One region of the Bradyrhizobium ferriligni genome, then DNA from elsewhere that is predicted to be linked to it. Evidence: predicted binding sites of a transcription regulator. Region 1 holds the regulator's gene; the other holds the start of a gene.
The links. The regulator PhoB, encoded in region 1, activates phosphate uptake and scavenging genes when phosphate is short. The targets are predictions, from matches to a motif close to TGTCATNNANCTGTCAT.
Positions count from the first base shown of each region.

Region 1 (15,531 bases):
AGGGCGTGGTCGGCGAGCAGCCGGTGCTCGCGCCCGGCGAGCGCTTCGAATACACGAGCGGCGTGCCGCTGCCGACCGCCTCCGGCTTCATGACCGGCAGCTATCAGATGGTCACCGAAGCCGGCGAGCGCTTCGACATCGACGTGCCGACATTCTCGCTGGATAGCCCGAGCCCGGGCGGCAAAAGGGTGTTGAACTGACGCCTGCATAGCCCGGATGGAGCGAAGCGCAATCCGAGGGCAGGTGCATCCGAGGTTGGAGCGGCCCCGGATTTCGCGGAGCCTGTCATCGGGCGCGCGTTCGCGCGACCCGTTGGCTTCATCCGGGCTACGATGACGAACGCGTCTACTCGACGCCGGCTTCCTGCGGCGTGAACTCATACACCGACGAGCAGAACTCGCAGGTCACGACGACCTTGCCGTCCTTGACCATCTCGGCGCGGTCGTTCGGCGCAAAGCTCTTCAGCATCGACGACACCGCATCGCGCGAGCAGGAGCATTGCGCGCGCAGCGTTTGCGGGTTGAAGACGCGAACGCCGCGTTCGTGGAACAGGCGATAGAGCAGCCGCTCGCCGGACAGATCGGGATCGATCAGCTCGACGTCCTCGACGGTCGAGATCAGCGACTGACCCTCGATCCAGGCGTCATCGTCCGGCACGCTATGCGTGGCGGTGCCTTCCGGCGCATCGCCGGGATGCAGATCGGCCTGCTTGGCGCGCTCGGGCGCCTTGGGCAGGAATTGCAGCAGGATGCCGCCGGCGCGCCAGTGCAGCTTGCCGCCCTCGCCGCCGCGCATCTCCTCGCCGACCGCAAGCCGCACCCGCGTCGGGATCTGCTCCGAGCGCAGGAAATATTCATGGGCTGCCTCTTCCAGGCCGCCGCCGTCGAGCGCGACCAGTCCCTGGTAACGGCTGGTGTTCGAGCCCTGATCGATGGTCATCGCGAGGTGGCCCTTGCCGAGCAGCTCGCCCGAGCTCTGGCCGTTCTTGAGGCGCGATGCGTCGTAGCGCGCATAGGCGCGCAGCCGGTCGGGCGCCTGAAAATCGACGATCAGGAGCGACACCGGACCGTCGGTCCGGGTCTGCAGGATGAAGCGGCCCTCGAACTTGACCGACGAGCCGAGCAGCGTGGTGAGCACGATCGCCTCGCCGAGCAGCTTGCCGACCGCGGGCGGATAATCGTGCTTGTGCAGGATCTCGTCGAGCGCGGGGCCAAGCCGGGTCAGCCGGCCGCGCAGGTCCAGCGCGCCGACCTCGAAGGCCAGCACGGCATCGTCGACAGGAACCGCTGAGGGCGCGCGAACCGGCGCCTCGGGCGTGATTTTGATGTCGGGGGATTGTGAAACCATGGCGCTCTATCTGGGGTCTCGGACCGCAAAACGAAAGGGGTTCACCGGAACGGATCTATCCGTCGTCCCTACGAAAGCAGGGACCCATAACCACCAATGTGAGTTGCTGCATCAAGCTGGGGCCCCAGCCTTCACAACAATTGACAGCGATGGTTATGGGTCCCGGGTCGCGCTGCGCTTGCCCGGGACGACAACGCTTACTGATCTACGACTACGCGACCGCGTCGAAACACCAGGCCAGAATGCCCTTCTGCGCATGCAGGCGGTTTTCCGCCTCGTCGAACACCACGGATTGCGGCCCGTCGATCACCTCGTCGGTGACCTCCTCGCCGCGATGTGCGGGCAGGCAGTGCATGAACAGTGCGTCCGGCTTGGCGAGCGACATCAGCTTGGCATTGACCTGATAGGGCCGCAGCACGTTGTGGCGGTGCTCGCCCTCCTTGTCGCCCATCGACACCCAGGTGTCGGTGACGACGCAGTCGGCGCCGCGCACGGCGGCTTCCGGATCGGTGCCGAGCACGATCGGCGCGCCGGTCGCCTTGATCCAGTCGCGCATCGGCTTCTTCGGCGCCAGCTCCGGCGGGGTCGCGACATTGAGCTGGAACTTGAATCGCTCGGCGGCATGCGCCCAGGAGGCCAGCACGTTGTTGTCGTCGCCGGTCCAGGCCACGGTCTTGCCCTCGATCGAGCCGCGATTTTCCTCATAGGTCATGAGGTCGGCCATCACCTGGCAGGGATGCGAACGCCGGGTCAGGCCGTTGATGACGGGGACGGTGGCGTGAGCCGCGAGCTCGAGCAGCGCGTCATGGTTTAGGATGCGGATCATGATCGCATCGACATAGCGCGACAGCACGCGCGCGGTGTCGGCGATGGTCTCGCCGCGGCCGAGCTGCATCTCGGCGCCGGTCAGCATGATGGATTCACCGCCGAGCTGGCGCATGCCGACGTCGAACGACACCCTTGTGCGGGTCGACGGGCGCTCGAAGATCATCGCCAGCGTCTTGCCTTCGAGCGGCTTCCTGCCCTTCTCATGCGCCTTCAGCTTCGCCTTCATGGCGGCTCCGGCGGACAGCATGTTGCGCAACTCGCCGAGCGGCAGCTCGTTGATATCGAGGAAGTGGCGGACCGGCTTGCTCATCATCCAGCCGCCTTCTTCGGCTGCGCCGCCGGCAATGTCGCGCAGGCGCGCTCGAGCGCAGTGATCGACGTATCGATCTCGGCCTCGGTCACGATCAGCGGCGCCAGGAACCGCACCACATTGTCGCCGGCACCGACGGTGAGCAGCTTTTCGTTGCGCAGTGCTGCGATCAGATCGCCCGACGGCACCACGGCCTTGACGCCTATCAACAGCCCCTCACCGCGCACCTCCGACAGCACGCCGGGATAGCGGTCGACGACGGAAGCGAGCTTCTGCTTGAGCAGCAGCGACATCTTCTGCACATGCTCGAAGAAGCCGGGTTTCAGCATGACGTCGAGCACGGCATTGGCGGCGGCGACCGCGAGCGGATTGCCGCCGAAGGTCGAGCCGTGCGAGCCGGGCGCCATGCCGGCCGCAGCCTGCGCGGTCGCCAGCACCGCGCCGATCGGGAAACCGCCGCCGAGCGCCTTGGCCAGCGACATCACGTCCGGCGTGACGCCGGTACGCTTGTAGGCGAACAGTTCGCCGGTGCGGCCCATGCCGGTCTGCACCTCGTCGAAGGCGAGCAGCAGGCCGTGCTCGTCGCAGAGCGCGCGCAGCGCCTTGAAGAACGCCTGCGGCGCCGAGCGCACGCCGCCCTCGCCCTGCACCGGCTCGATCAGGATGCCGGCGGTGTGCGGGCCGATCGCCTTCTTCACCGCCTCGATGTCGCCATGCGGCACCTGGTCGAAGCCGTCCATCGGCGGGCCGAAGCCCTCGAGATATTTCGCCGAGCCGGTCGCCGCCAGCGTGCCCAGTGTGCGGCCGTGGAAGGCGCCCTCGAAGGTGATGATGCGGTAGCGCTCGCCATGGCCCTTGGAGAAGTGATAGTGGCGGACCAGCTTGATCACGCCCTCCATCGCTTCGGCACCGGAATTGCAGAAGAACACGAAGTCGGCAAAGCTCTGCTCGCACAGCCGCGCGGCAAGCACCTCGCCGTCCGGGCTCTTGAACAGGTTCGACATGTGCCAGAGCTTGGTCGCCTGTTCCTGCAGCGCCTTGACCAGATGCGGATGCGCGTGTCCGAGCGCGTTGACCGCGACGCCCGAGGTGAAATCGAGATAGCGGTCGCCGTTGGTTGCGATCAGCCAGGCGCCCTCACCGCGCTCGAAGCCGAGATCGACCCTGGCGAAGACGGGAAGCAGATGCGACGTGGCAGCGTTGGTCATGGCGTTCACTGACGGTTTTTAAGCCGACAATTGCCGCTGCGCCTTGACGCCAGCGCAGCAACGGCCAGCTTCGGAAAACAAAACGGCCGCCTTTGCGGGCGGCACGTGGCGGGCATTCTATGCTGCGGTCGGTAAGTGTCAATCGTCACGAAGTGGCCTTCCTGCAATGCGAAACGAGCGCAATCCGGAGCATTCCGGTGCGGTGGAAAAGCCTCATCGCAATGCTTAACTGTGTGGGAACATGTGGACGCACGGCCGCGGACTCTTGCGCCAGAGTCACGCCATATTGTAGCGTTTGGCCTGTCGGGTACGACATCTCGTGCGGCAGTACTGGACCCTCTAAGTAGCCTTCGTATCGCGCGTAAACGTTCGGGCGCAAGACCGCGCCCGGCGAGGGCTAAGGGATTCTGGCCGCAGGGATATTTGTCCAGATTGGCTCGCAGCGCCGCTCCAATGATTGGCCGGCGCTACGCGAAGGGAAGAATGCGATGACTGTATTGACCTGGTCCGACGATCGCGTCGAGCAGCTGAAGAAGCTCTGGGAGTCCGGCCTGTCGGCCAGCCAGATCGCGGCGGAACTTGGCAATGTGACGCGAAACGCCGTGATCGGCAAAGTGCATCGGCTCGGCCTCTCCGGCCGCGCCAAGGCACCCTCCACGGCCGCGCCGCGGCAGCGCAAGGCCCGCCCCGCCCAGCACATGATGCGGGTGGCGCGCCCGGTCTCGCGCGGCAACACCGCACTGGCGCACGCCTTCGAGGTCGAGATGGAGCCGGATCCGATCTCCTTCGACAATGTGGTGCCGATGAGCCAGCGGCTGTCGCTGCTCGAGCTCAACGAGGCCACCTGTCACTGGCCGGTCGGCGATCCCTCGAGCCCGGAATTCTTCTTCTGCGGCGGCAAGGCGCTCGCCGGCCTGCCCTATTGCGCGCATCACTCGCGCGTTGCCTACCAGCCCGCCGCCGATCGCCGCCGGCCGTCGGCGAAACCGCAGATCAAGTGAGCACTCGGGAAACCACGGAAGACCTGAAAAACAAATCCCCGCGAAAGCGGGGATTTTTTTGTGGCGCGCAGCCCGTTACATCACCGCCGTCGTCCCGGCGCAGGCCGGGACCCATAACCACGAATGCGTGTTGTTAGAAAGCCGTCCGGCCACGTGCCGATTACACCGGCCGCGGCGTATGGGTCCCGGCTCCCGTGCGCAATTGCGCACTAGGCCGGGACGACACCGTGCTGCGGGCTATGAATCCCGCAACGGCCGTTACGGCTGCGGCTCGGCCTTGGCAAAGCGGTCGTCGAGCGCGTAGCCGGCGCCGCGCACGGTGCGGATCGGATCCTGCTCGCGGCCGGGATTGAGCAGCTTGCGCAGGCGGCCGATGTGCACGTCGACGGTGCGTTCATCGATGTAGATGTCGCGGCCCCAGACGCTGTCGAGCAGCTGCTCGCGGCTGAACACGCGGCCGGGATGCTCGAGGAAGAATTCGAGCAGGCGATACTCGGTCGGCCCGAGATCGATCGGACGGCCGGAGCGCGCCACGCGGCGCTTCTCGCGGTCGAGCTCGATGTCGCCATAGGTCAGCACGGTCGCAAGCCGCTCGGGGCTCGCGCGGCGCAAGAGGCCCTTCACCCGCGCCAGCAGTTCCGGCACCGAGAACGGCTTGACGATGTAATCGTCAGCGCCGGTGGCAAGCCCGCGCACGCGCTCGCTTTCCTCGCCGCGCGCGGTCAGCATGATGATCGGAAGCTGCTTGGTCTCGGGCCGCGCCCGCAGGCGGCGGCACAGCTCGATGCCGGACAGGCCCGGCAGCATCCAGTCGAGCACCACGAGGTCGGGAACGCGCTCCTTCAGCCTCGTGTCGGCATCGTCGCCGCGCCCCACCGTCTCGACATCGTAGCCTTCCGCATCGAGGTTGTAGCGCAACAGCGTCGTCAGCGCTTCCTCGTCTTCGACTACCAGAATGCGTGCGCTCATCGGTTTAAGTTCTTTCTCTGTGGTGATCCGTTGCCCAGACGCAAACCGAAACGCTTAACTTCCTTGAGCATAGTTCCCGCGGAAACGATTTGTCGCGAGGATCGTCCAGTTTCACTCTTGCCGGTTCCGCGCTTGCCGATCATGCCTCAGTTGCCCGGCACCGTGGTGGCAAAAGTGGTCATGTCCCCCTTCGGGCGCTTGTCGGTGATCTGCTGGCCCTCGATCATGTAGAACACGGTCTCTGCGATATTGGTGGCGTGATCGCCGATCCGCTCGATGTTCTTGGCGCAGAACATCAGATGGATGCAGAACGAGATGTTGCGCGGATCTTCCATCATGTAGGTGAGCAGTTCGCGGAACAGCGAGGTGCAGATCGCATCGACCTCCTCGTCGCCCTTCCAGACGTTCATCGCCGCCGGCAGGTCGTGCGCGGCATAGGCGTCGAGCACCGACTTGACCTGCGACAGCACGAGGTCGGTCATGTGCTCGAGGCCGCGGATCAGCTTCAGCGGCTGGAAATCGCTCTCCAGCGCCGCGACGCGCTTGCCCATGTTCTTGGCGAGGTCGCCGATCCGCTCGAGGTCGGTGGCGACGCGCATCGCGCTGACGATCTCACGCAGGTCGATCGCCATCGGCTGGCGGCGCGCGATCGTCAGCACCGCGCGCTCTTCGATGTTGCGCTGCAGATTGTCGATCTCGATGTCGGCGGCGACCACGCGCTTGCCGAGCGCGACGTCGCGACGGATCAGCGCGTCGACCGACTCGGTAATCATCCGTTCGACCAGGCCGCCCATCTCGGCGACCAGGCGGGTCAACTCCTGCAGGTCGCTGTCGAATGCCTTGGCGGTATGTTCAGAAGCCATCGCTTGTCTCCCTCAACCATGTTCCCGGGGATCATGGTTTCGTGTCCTGAATTTTAGCATGACCTGATCGGAAAACCGGTTTCCACTTTTCCGGATCATGCGCCGGTCAACCGAACCGGCCGGTGATGTAGTCCTGGGTGCGCCGATCGCTCGGTGAGGTGAAGATCTTGTTGGTGTCGTCGAACTCGATCAGCTCGCCGAGATACATGAAGGCGGTCTTGTCGGAGACGCGCGCCGCCTGCTGCATGTTGTGGGTGACGATCGCGATCGTGTAGTCCTCGGAGAGCTCCTGGATCAGCTCCTCGACCTTGGCGGTCGAGATCGGGTCGAGCGCCGAGCACGGCTCGTCGAACAGGATCACCTCGGGGCGCACCGCCACGGTGCGCGCGATGCACAGGCGCTGCTGCTGGCCGCCGGAGAGCGACAGGCCGGAGGCGTTCAGCTTGTCCTTGACCTCGTTCCACAGCGCGCCGCCGCGCAGCGCCTTCTCGACCCGGTCGTCCATCTCGGACTTCGAGATCTTCTCGTAGAGGCGGATGCCGAAGGCGATGTTCTCGTAGATCGTCATCGGGAACGGCGTCGGCTTCTGGAACACCATGCCGACCCGCGCGCGCAGCAAGTTGAGGTCGAGCTTGGGGTCGAGAATGTTGGTCTGGTCCAGCATCAGCTGGCCGACCGCGCGCTGGCCCGGATAGAGGTCGTACATCCGGTTGAAGATGCGCAGCAGGGTCGACTTGCCGCAGCCGGACGGGCCGATGAACGCCGTGACGCGGTTGGTGCCGAGCGTCAGGTTGATGTTCTTCAGCGCGTGGTGCTCGCCGTAATAGAAGTTGAGGTTGCGCACCGTGACTTTCGGCGGCGCTTCCGGCAGCGGAACCTGGGGAACGTGGCCCGCGGCAGTCGTGGAGACGGAAAGCTCGGTCATTTTGCGGCCCTTTCGGCACCAAGGATACGCGCGCCGATATTCAACGCGAGCACGGTGAATGTGATGAGCAGCGCACCGCTCCACGCCAGCTCTTTCCAGTAGGCGTAGGGGCTCTGCACGAAGTTGTTGATGGTCACCGGCAGGTTGGCCATCGTCTTGGTCAGATCTAGGCTGAAGAACTGGTTCGACAGCGCGGTGAACAGCAGCGGCGCGGTCTCGCCGGCGACGCGGGCGGTCGCCAGCAGCACGCCGGTGATCAGACCCGATCGCGCCGCACGATAGGCGATCCGCTTGATCACCAGCGAACGCGGCAGGCCGAGCGCGGAGGCGGCCTCGCGCAGCGGATTGGGCACCAAGAGCAGCATGTCCTCGGTGGTGCGCAGCACGACGGGGATCACGATCACCGCGAGCGCGAGACTGCCTGCGATCGCCGAGAAGCCGCGCATCGGCACCACCACCGCACCATAGATGAACAGGCCGATGATGATCGAGGGCGCGCTGAGCAGGATGTCGTTGATGAAGCGGATCACCGAGGTCAGCTTGTCGTGCTTGCCGTATTCGGCGAGGTAGGTGCCGGCGAACAGGCCGAGCGGCGCGCCGATGCCGACGCCGATCGCGGTCATGATGACCGAGCCGACGATGGCGTTGAGCAGGCCGCCTTCGGTCGAGCCGGGCGGCGGCGTGTTCTGGGTGAACAGCTGCACGCTGAGGCCGGCGAGGCCGTTATAGAGCAGCGTGATCAGGATCAGCGCCAGCCAGGTGACGCCGAACAGCGCGGCGCCGACACAGAGTGCGCGGATGACGATGTCGCTGCGGCGGCGGGATTTGTAGATCGGGTTCATGGCGTTACTTCCCCGCCTTCTTTTCAAGCCGCATCAGCATCAGCCGCGCGCCGGCGAGCACGAAGAAGGTCAGCACGAACAGCAGCAGGCCGAGCAGGATCAGGCCGGACTGGTGCAGGCCGTCGCTCTCGGCGAATTCGCTTGCGATCGCCGCCGAGATCGTGGTGCCCGGCGCGAAGATCGACGACGAGATGCGGAACGAGTTGCCGATGATGAAGGTCACCGCCATGGTCTCGCCGAGCGCGCGGCCGAGCGCCAGCATGATGCCGCCGATCACGCCGACGCGGGTGTAGGGGATCACGACGCTGCGGACGACCTCCCAGGTGGTGCAGCCCATGCCGTAGGCGGCCTCTTTCAGCACCGGCGGCACGGTCTTGAACACGTCGACCGAGATCGCGGTGATGAAGGGCAGCACCATGATCGCAAGGATCAGCGCAGCGTTGAACAGGCTGAGATAGGACGGCGGGCCGGCGAACACCGCGCCCAGCACCGGGACGCCCTCGAAGATCCGGATCATGAAAGGCTGGAACGTGTTGGCCAGGAACGGGCCAAGCACGAAGAAGCCCCACATGCCGTAGATGATCGAGGGGATGCCGGCGAGCAGCTCGATCGCGATGCCGATCGGGCGGCGCAGCACTTGCGGGCAGAGCTCGGTGAGGAACACGGCGATGCCGATGCCGACCGGAATGGCGATCAGCATCGCGATGACCGAGGTGATCAGCGTGCCGTAGATCGGGCCGAGCGCGCCGAGTACCGGCGGATCGGCCGAGGGTGCCCAGCGCTGCGTCCAGAGGAAGGCGAAGCCGTATTCCTTCATCGCCGGCCAGGCGCCGACGATCAGCGACAGGATGATGCCGCCGAGGATCAACAGGACCGAAATCGCCGAGATGCGGGTGATCCAATAGAAGGTGAGGTCACCGAGCCTGAAGGCGCTGAGGGCCTTGGCGCGATCGTAAGGTCCCGCGGCTTCCATCACATCGCTCTGAACAGCCATGTCTGCCACGCCAATCCCCTCTTTAGTATGCAAAAGCCACGCAAACCGCTACGCCCCGAAGCGATCTTCACTGACGCATTTGGCCGGGCGTCGTCGTTCCAGCCACGCCCCTTGAGGCGCGAACCCCGGCCTCGATCCCGCGCTTGTTGCCGCGGTGATGGAGACCGGGTCTTGGTCGCTCAACCTGTGCCGCGATCGAGTCGGCACAGGTCCTGCCGCAAAGTTGGACTTAGCTCTTGATGTCAGAGGACCAGGTCTTCTCGATCAGCTTGACGACCGCGTCCGGCATCGGGATGTAGTCGAGCTCTTCGGCTGCCTTGTCGCCCTTCTCGAAGGCGTACTTGAAGAACTTGAGCGCTTCCTGCGAGGCCGCCTTGTCGGTCGAGTCCTTGTGCATCAGGATGAAGGTCGCCGCGGTGATCGGCCAGGAGGCTTCGCCCGGCTGGTCGGTCAGGATCACGTAGTAGCCGGGAGCCTTGGCCCAGTCGGCGTTCGACGCGGCGGCCTGGAAGGCAGCGATGGTCGGCTGCACGGTCTTGCCGGCCTTGTTGACCAAGCCGGTGTAGGTCAGCTTGTTCTGCTTGGCATAGGCGTATTCGACATAGCCGATCGCGTTCTTGGTCTGGCTGATGTTGCCGGCAACGCCTTCGTTGCCCTTGGCGCCGACGCCGACCGGCCATTCGACCGCGGTGCCGGAACCGACCTTGGACTTCCAGTCGGCGTTCGACTTGGAGAGATAGTCGGTGAAGTTGAAGGTGGTGCCCGAACCGTCCGAACGGCGCACGACGGTGATCGCATCGCCCGGCAGGGTCAGCTTCGGATTGAGCTTGGCGATCGCCGCGTCATTCCACTTGGTGATCTTGCCGAGATAGATGTCGCCGAGCACTTCGCCCGACAGGATCAGGTCGCCCGGCTTGATGCCTTCGAGGTTCACGACCGGGACGATCGCGCCCATCACCATCGGCCACTGGACGAGGCCGTCCTTCTCGAGCTGCTCGTGCTTGAGCGGCGCGTCGGTGGCGCCGAAGGTCACGGTCTTGGCCTGGATCTGCTTGATGCCGGCGCCGGAGCCGATCGACTGGTAGTTCAGACCATTGCCGGTCTCCTTTTTGTAGGCGTCAGCCCACTTCGAATAGATCGGGAACGGAAACGTCGCGCCCGCGCCGGTAATATCGGCAGCGAAGGCCGACGTCGAAGCGGCGATCATGCCGGCTGCGACGATTGCTTTGATGAAATTCATGGGTTGTCTCCATCCAGTGAGCGAAGCGCCGAATGCGCCCGATCGCGCTCACGCCGGTCCATCTAGGAGCGGTCGGTGCTGCTTTTACGAAGGTTGGATGACAGTTGGATGACAGCGCTAAGCAGCTGAAAATGCTTAGCTTTGGGTTGGCAACGGGGTCTTCGGCCGGGGAAAACAGGCGGTAAAAGTGGCGCCGTTCTTCGGCACGCTCTCGATCAAAAGACGCCCGCGATGACGGTTAAGAATATGTTTCACCAGCGATAATCCAAGGCCCGTTCCGCCCTGGTTACGGCTGTCGCCGACGTCGACCCGGTAGAAGCGCTCGGTCAGCCGCGGCAGGTGCTCCGGGGCGATGCCAGGGCCGAAATCCCGTACCATGACACGGATTTCGGGGGTCCCCTCGCCCGATGCACCCGAAACGGCCTGATTCAGCGACACTATGACGCGGCCCCCGGAGGCGCCGTATTTGAGGGCATTCTCGATCAGGTTCTCGAACAGGCGGAGCAGTTCCTCGCGGTCCCCGGCGATCATGACCGGGGCCTGAGGCAGGTCGACCTCGATCTCGACCTGGCGCTCGCTGGCCAGCGCCTCGAGCCCGTCGGCCACCTGGCGGATGATCGGCACGATATCGATCGAGGCCTCGGGCCGCACATGGGCCGACAGTTCGACCCGCGACAGCGACAGCAAGTCGTCGATCAGCCGCGCCATGCGGGTCGCCTGGGTGTGCATGATGCCGAGGAAGCGCTCGCGCGCCCGCGCGTCCTCGCGCGCCGGCCCCTGCAGCGTGTCTATGAAGCCGGACAAGGCGGCGAGCGGCGTGCGCAGCTCATGGCTGGCATTGGCGACGAAGTCGGCACGCATCTCCTCGACTCGGCGCAGCGGCGTCAGGTCGTGGAAGGTCATCAGCATGCACTTCTCGGTGCCGCCGAACTGGGTCGGCACCGGCACCGGCGTAATCACCAGTTCCATCCAGCGATCGACCGGAACGTGGTCGGTATAGGTGGCGCGGCGGGGCTCGGTGGTCGCGATCGCCTCGCGCAGCGCGGTGATGATCTCCGGCGAACGCAGGGCAAATTGCGCCAGTTCGTTCTTGCGCAGCGCCGGCGCGAGCTGCGCCGCGGCGGTGTTGAGATGGATGACGCGGCCGGCGCGATCGAGCAGCACGGCGGGATCCGGCATGCCGGCGACGACCGCGCTGACCGCGGCGGCCTCGACCGGATTGACGCCGCGGACATCCTCGCGCGAGGTTCCGGCATCATGCAGCCGCCATGGCACCAGCGCCGCGGCCGCGATGCAGACGAACACGGCGCAGGCGCGCACCAGCGACAATTCGCCGAGCGCGACCACCACGCTCAAGGCCAGCGCTGCGGCAAGCAGGATCAGCGCGGAGTGGCGCAACCGGTCTGGCCAGGGCGAGAAGATGGAGGAATGCGAATCGTCAATTGCCATCGCGGCGGCTTTCATCCCGTCGGTTCATGTCTCGCCCAGGCGCGGTCACATCGACCTACCCTCGGGAGGCATCGGGCCGCTTCATCAGACCCCGGAGTCACCGCGCTTGCGAACCAGAACCGCCTCATGGTGCGGCTCGGCGCGGGGACCCGAATCAGCCTGCGGCAGCCGTTTGAGTCGGGCGCCGACGATAACCTCCCGAAACGTCAGCAAGATTACAGATATGACGAACGGCGCAATATAGTAGAGCAGCCGGAACAGCAGCATACCGCCGAGCAGGTCCTCGCGGTCCATCTGCCAGAGGCCGACCAGCATGGCGGCGTCGAACACCCCGAGGCCGCCGGGGGAGTGGCTGGCGAAGCCGAGCAGGGTTGCGGACACAAAGATGACCGCGACCACGACGAAGCCGAGATTTGGCTCGTCCGGCACCAGGACGTACATCGCCAGCGCGCAGAAGCCGAGGTCGAGGATACCGATCGCGATCTGCAGCAGCGTCAGCGGGCCGCCCGGCAGGGTCACCGTCCAGGGGCCGCGGCCGACCACCCGCGGCTGGGTCCAGACCCAGACCACATAGGCGACCAGCGCGGTGATGATCGCGAATGCCAGCGCCCGGTTGAGCCAGGGCGGCAGCTGGTCGATGTTGGCGGCGGCCTCCGGGTGGTAGGCGATACCGAGCCCGAGCACCGCGGCATTGCCGAGCCAGAAGGTGAGCCCGGCGAGAAAGCAGATCTTGGCGACGTCGATCGCGTTCAACCCCCACGCCGAATAGATCCGGTAGCGCACCGCGCCGCCGGTGAAGACGCTGGCGCCGACATTGTGGCCGATCGAGTAGGAGGTGAAGGCCGCGAGCGCGTTGATGCGATAGGGCACATGGGCGTGGCCGATCGCGCGCACCGCGAACAGATCGTAGAAGGTCAGCGTGAAGTAGCCCGCCGCGACGAACAGTCCCGCCAGGGCAATCTGCCGCGGCTCGGTGCTCTTGATGGCCTCGAGCACCTCGTTGGTGTCGATGCCGCGCAGCATGTGATACAGGACGTAGCAGGCGATGCCGATGACGGCGATGCTGATGACAACACCCAGCCGATGCAGGATTTGCTTCTGGCGCAGAAACGCCATCGCCCTGCGTATTGCTTCCAGCATCTAGACCTCGAATTGCGATCCCGCGACGACGGCTCCCGGGCGAACTCCGCCGGCGCTTCGCTGTGCCCTGGCCCGTGTAGCGCGTTTTAAACCGGAGTGGAATTCGTCAAAAGACAATAAAACGCGCATCTTCAAGATATTACGGATGATTCATGACAGCGGGTGCACAAATATGCGCGTTTCCCGCCGCCTTCGACAAGACTTGACATGCGCGTGCGGCAGTTAGCCCGCCGAACGGTCCGCAAGGCCATCCGGGAAACTACGGTGAAGCATCGGCACGGCCGAATAAAGAATGATCTTCCGCTACCCGGCCGACAGGCGCTCCGCTGATCGTCAATCCCGCGCGGCCGTGACCGCGGCGACGATCTCGGCGGCATCGGGAAAATGTCCCCTGGCGCGCCTGGCGACAACCTCATCGCCAAGCTTGACCTCGAAGATGCCGCCCTTGCCGGGGATCAGCGTCGCGTCGACGCCAAGGCGCTCGCGCAACAGCGCCGCAGCCTCTTTCGCACGCTTCTCATAGCCGCATGGCCGGCAATAGGTGATCGAGACATTCGTCATGTCATGCCCTCCGTGCTCTCATGCGGCATGGCGCTGCGCGGAGGCGGCCTCGACGCCGGCGATCCAGCCGGCCACGGAGCGGCCGATCGCCTCCGGATGATCCTCCTGCAGATAATGCGCGCCCGCGCCGAGTTGAATGACCGCGCAATGCGTGAGCGTCTTGGCGAATTCGGCGGCAAAGGCCGGTGACACCAGCGCCCCGGGCGACCCAACGAACAGCAGCTTGGGATAGGTCGATGCCGCGAGCGCCGCATGCGCCACCGTGAGCGCCTCGGCGACATCGGCCGGCTCGCCCGCGATCGGCAGCTCGCGCGGCAGCATCAGGGTCGGCTTGCGGCTCTCGCGCGTCGCAAACGGCGCGCGGTAGGCGGCCATCTCCTCCTCGCTGAGCGTGCGCAGGATCGAACCGGGCAGCACGCGTTCGACGAACGCATTGTTGTCGAGGACCATCGCCTCGCCCACGCCCGGGGTACGGAATTTCCGGAACGTCTCCCGCGCGGCGTCGTGCTGGTGGAAGTCCGACCAATCGCGCATCGGGCGGATGAACTCCATGAAGGCGAGCCCGCGCACCAATTGCGGACGGCGTGCCGCGAGGTGGAAAGCGAGCGCCGTGCCCCAGTCCTGGGCGACGAGATAGGCCGAGGTAATGCCGAGCTCGTCGACCAGCGCGTCGAGATAGTCCGCCTGGTCGAGGAAGCGATAGCCGATGTCGGGCTTGCCGGACTGGCCATAGCCGATCAGGTCGGGCGCGATGCAGTGCCCGACGGGGGCGACCAGCGGCATGATGTTACGCCAGATGTAGGACGACGTCGGATTGCCGTGCAGGAACAGCACGTGCGGCGCGGCGCTGCGGCCGGTCTCGCGATAGGCCATCGTGCTCCCGAGCACGGCGCGATGATGCAGGCTGATATCGGCGGATATGGTCATGGCAACTCCTTGAACACGGTTTGGAATGCGATCGTCTTGAAACGCGTCAGCGCGGCTTCGCTGCGTTCGACCTTCATGCGCAGCATCGCGCCCTGCCAGGATGCGAGCAGGAAATCGGCCAACTGATCGGGATCGAAGTCGGAGGCGATCTCGCCCGTGGCCTGAGCCTCGGCGATGCAGGCCGCAAACGGCGCGCGCCATTCCCGGAAGATGTCGTCGAGCTGCTCGCGCAGCATCTCGCTCGAGCCCGACGCCTCGAGGCTGAAATCGCCGATCAGGCAGCCGCGGGTGAAGCCGTCATGCGCAAGCTTGCCGGTGATCAGATCGAGATAGCTTCTCAGCCTTTCGCGCGGCGTCAGTGTCGTGTCGCCGAGGGCTTCCGCGACCAGGCCACGGACATAGAGGAAGTAGCGGTCGAGCACCTCGGACGCGAACAGCTCCTTCGAGCGGAAATGGTTGGTGAAGGAGCCCTGCGGCGCGCCGGCGGCGGCGGTGACGTCGCGCACGCTGGTGCCGTGATAGCCGGTGCGGAACATTTCCTTCAGGCCGGCGTCGAGGATGGCATCGCGGAGAGAGGGTTTTGGCATGGACAGGATTTAATACGTACGTACGTATTAATGTCAAGCGCTAAAATGAATGCGGCTCGCCCGTGCGCTTGGCGGCGCCGCTCAGGCCCGTCGGATCAGGAGATTGAGGTCAGCTCGCGGGCTTGCTGCGCGAAACCACCCAGTCGCGCAGCCAGGAGCCGATCGCGCAGCCGACGAGATAGAGCGCGAACATGACCAGGAAGAGATCGAGCCAGTAGCCGAACCGGCCGGGCACGATCCGCGCGAACGACGCCGCCACCAGCGCGGCGGCGAGCAGTGCCAGCCAGCGCATCCAGACCTTCGAGACGCCCTGCGCCCGATGCACCACCGCGATCCAGCC
Region 1 is NZ_JBXEJO010000018.1:51,794-67,324, forward strand. Features, by position in the region: gene apaG (Co2+/Mg2+ efflux protein ApaG) at 1-200, shown strand, start outside; gene AC1VNY_RS13050 (Hsp33 family molecular chaperone) at 346-1,347, opposite strand; gene argF (ornithine carbamoyltransferase) at 1,559-2,485, opposite strand; gene AC1VNY_RS13060 (acetylornithine transaminase) at 2,485-3,693, opposite strand; gene AC1VNY_RS13065 (GcrA family cell cycle regulator) at 4,182-4,694, shown strand; gene phoB (phosphate regulon transcriptional regulator PhoB) at 4,953-5,663, opposite strand; gene phoU (phosphate signaling complex protein PhoU) at 5,810-6,526, opposite strand; gene pstB (phosphate ABC transporter ATP-binding protein PstB) at 6,633-7,451, opposite strand; gene pstA (phosphate ABC transporter permease PstA) at 7,448-8,293, opposite strand; gene pstC (phosphate ABC transporter permease subunit PstC) at 8,298-9,287, opposite strand; gene pstS (phosphate ABC transporter substrate-binding protein PstS) at 9,517-10,527, opposite strand; gene AC1VNY_RS13100 (ATP-binding protein) at 10,663-11,976, opposite strand; gene AC1VNY_RS13105 (putative bifunctional lysylphosphatidylglycerol flippase/synthetase) at 12,061-13,116, opposite strand; gene AC1VNY_RS13110 (SelT/SelW/SelH family protein) at 13,450-13,677, opposite strand; gene AC1VNY_RS13115 (haloalkane dehalogenase) at 13,696-14,604, opposite strand; gene AC1VNY_RS13120 (TetR/AcrR family transcriptional regulator) at 14,601-15,191, opposite strand; gene AC1VNY_RS13125 (hypothetical protein) at 15,301-15,531, opposite strand, start outside.

Region 2 (4,365 bases), on a different contig from region 1:
CGATGCCCTTCGCGGCGTCGATCACCATGACCGCGGAATCGACCGCGGTGAGCGTGCGATAGGTATCTTCCGAGAAGTCCTCGTGGCCCGGCGTGTCCAAGAGGTTGAACACAAGGTCGTTGAACTCGAAGGTCATCACCGAGGTGACGACCGAGATGCCGCGCTCGCGCTCGATCTTCATCCAGTCCGAGCGCGTGTTGCGCCGCTCGCCCTTGGCTTTGACCTGGCCCGCGAGATTGATGGCGCCGCCGAACAGCAGCAGCTTTTCCGTCAGCGTGGTCTTGCCGGCGTCCGGGTGCGAGATGATCGCAAAGGTCCGCCGTCGCGCCACTTCCTCTGAAAGCGGCGAGCGGGACGGCGATTCGGCTGAAACTGAAATGTCGGACATGGCGGGGCATTTGGCAGGGAAAACGGGCGCAATCAAGGGCGTTTTGTCGCAATGCGGAACGGCCGCACCTTCCCCATATAGGCACCGGAAGGACGACCTTCTCCTCACCATACCATTCGCGGGGACGACCCTGCCTTATCTGGAGGGTTCGTGATGGCTTGGACCATTCTGTTCACCGCTGGCCTGCTCGAGATCGGCTGGGCGATCGGGCTGAAATATACCGAAGGTTTCTCGCGGCTGGTGCCGTCGGTGCTGACGCTGGCGGCGATGGCCGGCAGCGTGATCCTGCTCGGCCTCGCGCTCAAGACGCTGCCGATTGGAACCGCCTATGCGGTCTGGACCGGGATCGGCGCGGTCGGCACCGCTGCGCTCGGCATCATCCTGCTCGGCGAACCCGCGACCGCGATGCGGCTGGCCAGCATCGGGCTGATCGTTGCCGGCATCGTCGGGCTGAAGCTGGTCGGCTGATGACTTCCTTGGGACGCGTTTTGTTAACGCGAACCGGCTTCCACTTCGCTCGAAAACGCTACTTCAAAATCTGCACCGCCCAATAGCTCGCGGCTGCGACCGCGGCCGACGCCGGGATCGTGATCACCCAGGCGTAGACGATCGAGCTCGCCACATTCCAGCGCACGGCAGAGAGCCGCCGTGCCGCGCCGACGCCGACGATGGCGCCGGTGATGGTGTGCGTGGTCGATACGGGAACCCCGAGATAGGTCGCCATGAACAGCGTCGCGGCGCCGCCGGTTTCGGCGCAAAAGCCCTGCATCGGCGTCAGCTTGGTGATCCGCAGCCCCATGGTGCGGACGATCCGCCAGCCGCCCATCAGCGTGCCCAGCGCCATCGCGCTCTGGCAGGCCAGCACCACCCAGAACGGAATCTCGAAGGTGTCGCCGAGATGGCCCTGCGAATAGAGCAGCACGGCGATGATGCCCATGGTCTTCTGCGCGTCGTTGCCGCCATGGCCGAGCGAATAGAGCGACGCCGAGGCGAATTGCAGGATGCGGAAGGCGCGATCGACCGCGAACGGCGTCGAGCGCACCGAGAGCCAGGACACGACCGCGACCAGCACCAGCGCCAGCAGGAAGCCGACCAGCGGCGACAGCACGATCGCGAGCAAGGTCTTGGAGAGCCCGCTCCACACCGCCGCCGAAATGCCCGCCTTCGCCATGCCGGCGCCGACCAGGCCGCCGATCAGCGCGTGCGAGCTCGACGACGGAATGCCCAGCGCCCAGGTGATCACGTTCCAGACGATCGCGCCGACCAATGCTGCGAAGATCACGGTCGCATCCACCACCGACGGCTCGATGATCCCGGTGCCGATGGTGTTGGCAACGTGCAGGCCGAACACCAGGAACGCGACGAAGTTGAAGAACGCCGCCCAGAACACCGCATATTGCGGCCGCAGCACGCGAGTCGAGACGATGGTCGCGATCGAGTTCGCCGCATCGTGCAGGCCGTTCAGGAAGTCGAACAGCAGCGCGACCGCGATCAGGACGGTCAGAATTGGAAGACCCAGCGTGGCGTCCACGTGATGCCCCGCTCTACACTTGCTCGATCACGATCGAGTTGATCTCGTTGGCGACGTCGTCGAAGCGGTCGGCCACCTTCTCGAGATGGTCGTAGATCTCCGCGCCGACGATGTAGTCCATCGTGTTGGCGTCGCGGTGCTTCAGGAACAGCTCCTTGAGCCCGATATCCTGGAGATCGTCGACCCGGCCCTCGAGCTTGGTCAGTTCCTCGGTGATCTGGGTCAGCATCGAGACGTTGTGGCCGATCGACTGCAACAGGGGCAGCGCGCGGACCACCAGATTGGCGCATTCGACGATCAGGCCGCCCATCTCGCGCATCGGCGGCTCGAACTCGCGCACCTCGAACAGCATGACTGCCTTTGCGGTCGCTTGCATCTGGTCGACCGCGTCGTCCATCGAGGTGATCAGGTTCTTGATATCGCCGCGATCGAACGGGGTGATGAAGGTGCGGCGAACCGCGGTCAGGACCTCGCGGGTGACGCTATCGGCGTCGTTCTCGAACTGATTGACGCGCTGGCAAAAGACGGGTGTCTCCTCCCCGCCCTTCAGCATGCCCTGCAACGCCAATGCACACTGCACCGAAGTCTGGGCGTGGCGGGCGAACAGGTCGAAAAAGCGCTCTTCCTTCGGCAGGAAAGCGCGAAACCACCGCAGCATGTCTCAGTTCCATCATTCCGGGACAGCCCTTTTAGCGACTGTCACAGAACTGTCATAGAGCATCTGGCGGGGAAAGCACCGGGATCGACCGCCCAAACGGGCGGTCGTCCACCGCTATGTCGGCCGACAATCGCCGAGACCTGCCCTACAGCGACCGCCGCAACAAATGGGCCAGCTCACCGACCAGGCCGCGCCGGAACAGCAGCACGCAGGCCACGAAGATCACGCCCTGGATCACCGTCACCCACTGGCCGAAACCGGCGAGATATTGCTGCATGGCGATGATCACGAAGGCGCCGACCACCGGGCCGAAGATGGTGCCGAGACCGCCGACCAGCGTCATCAGCACGATTTCACCGGACATCGACCAGTGCACGTCGGTGAGCGAGGCATTCTGCGCCACGAACACCTTCAGCGAGCCGGCAAAGCCCGCCAGCGTGCCCGACAGGATGTAGGCCAGCATCTTGTACTGGTCGGTCTTGTAGCCGAGCGAAATCGCGCGCGGCTCGTTCTCGCGGATCGACTTCAGCACCTCGCCGAACGGCGAGTTGATGGTGCGGTAGATCAGCAGGAAACCGGCGAGGAAGCCGACCAGAACGACGTAATAGAGCACCATCGGCTTCGACAGGTCGAAGATGCCGAGCAGGTGGCCCTGCGGGATGCCCTGGATGCCGTCCTCACCATGGGTGAACGGCGCCTGCAGGTAGATGAAGTAGAGCAGCTGCGACAGCGCCAGCGTGATCATCGAGAAATAGATGCCCTGGCGGCGGATCGAGATGAAGCCGGTGACGAGGCCGAGCAAGGCCGCGGCCGCGGTGCCGACCAGGATGCCGAGCTCCGGCGACAGCCCCCACACCTTCAGCGCATGCGCCGAGACGTAACCGGCGGTGCCGAGGAACATCGCGTGGCCGAACGACAGCAGGCCGCCATAGCCGATCAGGAGGTTGAAGGCGCAGGCGAGCAGCGCGAAGCACAGCGCCTGCATGACGAAGAACGGATAGATCCCCGTCCACGGCACGATCGCCAGCAGCAGCGCCATCGCGGCGAATACGATCATCTCGTCGCGCATCGCGCGCGGCGTGATCGGAAGTGTATCGTCGGTCAATGCTGACATATCAAGCCGCCCGTCCCGTCAGTCCCGTTGGCTTCACCAGCAACACCACCACCATCAGGACAAACACCACGGTGTTGGAGGCCTCGGGATAAAAATACTTGGTCAGTCCCTCGATCACGCCGAGCGCGAAGCCGGTGATGATCGAGCCCATGATCGAGCCCATGCCGCCGATCACGACCACCGCGAACACCACGATGATGAGATCGGCGCCCATTAGCGGGCGGACCTGGTTGATCGGCGCCGACAGCACGCCGGCGAGCGCGGCAAGACCGACACCGAGCCCGTAGGTCAGCGTGATCATGCGCGGCACGTTGATGCCGAACGCGCGCACCAGCGTCGGGTTCTCGGTTGCGGCGCGCAGGTAGGCGCCGAGCTGCGTCTTCTCGATCAGGAACCAGGTGGCAAGGCACACCACGAGCGAGAAGATGACGACCCAGCCGCGATAGATCGGCAGGAACATGAAGCCGAGATTGACGCCGCCCTTGAGCTGATCCGGGATCGAGTAAGGCAGGCCCGAGGAGCCGAAATAGTTCTGGAACACGCCCTGCACGATCAGCGCGATGCCGAAGGTCAGCAGCAGTCCGTAGAGATGGTCGAGGCCGGTCAGCCATTGCAGCATGGTCCGCTCGAGGATCATGCCGAAGATGCCGACCACGACGGGTGCGATGATCAGC
Region 2 is NZ_JBXEJO010000114.1:10,493-14,857, reverse strand. Features, by position in the region: gene AC1VNY_RS40220 (peptide chain release factor 3) at 1-388, opposite strand, end outside; gene sugE (quaternary ammonium compound efflux SMR transporter SugE) at 542-856, shown strand; gene AC1VNY_RS40210 (inorganic phosphate transporter) at 915-1,919, opposite strand; gene AC1VNY_RS40205 (DUF47 domain-containing protein) at 1,933-2,577, opposite strand; gene AC1VNY_RS40200 (branched-chain amino acid ABC transporter permease) at 2,723-3,691, opposite strand; gene AC1VNY_RS40195 (branched-chain amino acid ABC transporter permease) at 3,693-4,365, opposite strand, start outside.
Region 2: AC1VNY_RS40205 (DUF47 domain-containing protein) is a predicted target of PhoB. The motif match lies at 2,617-2,633, and genes of this name have one in related genera.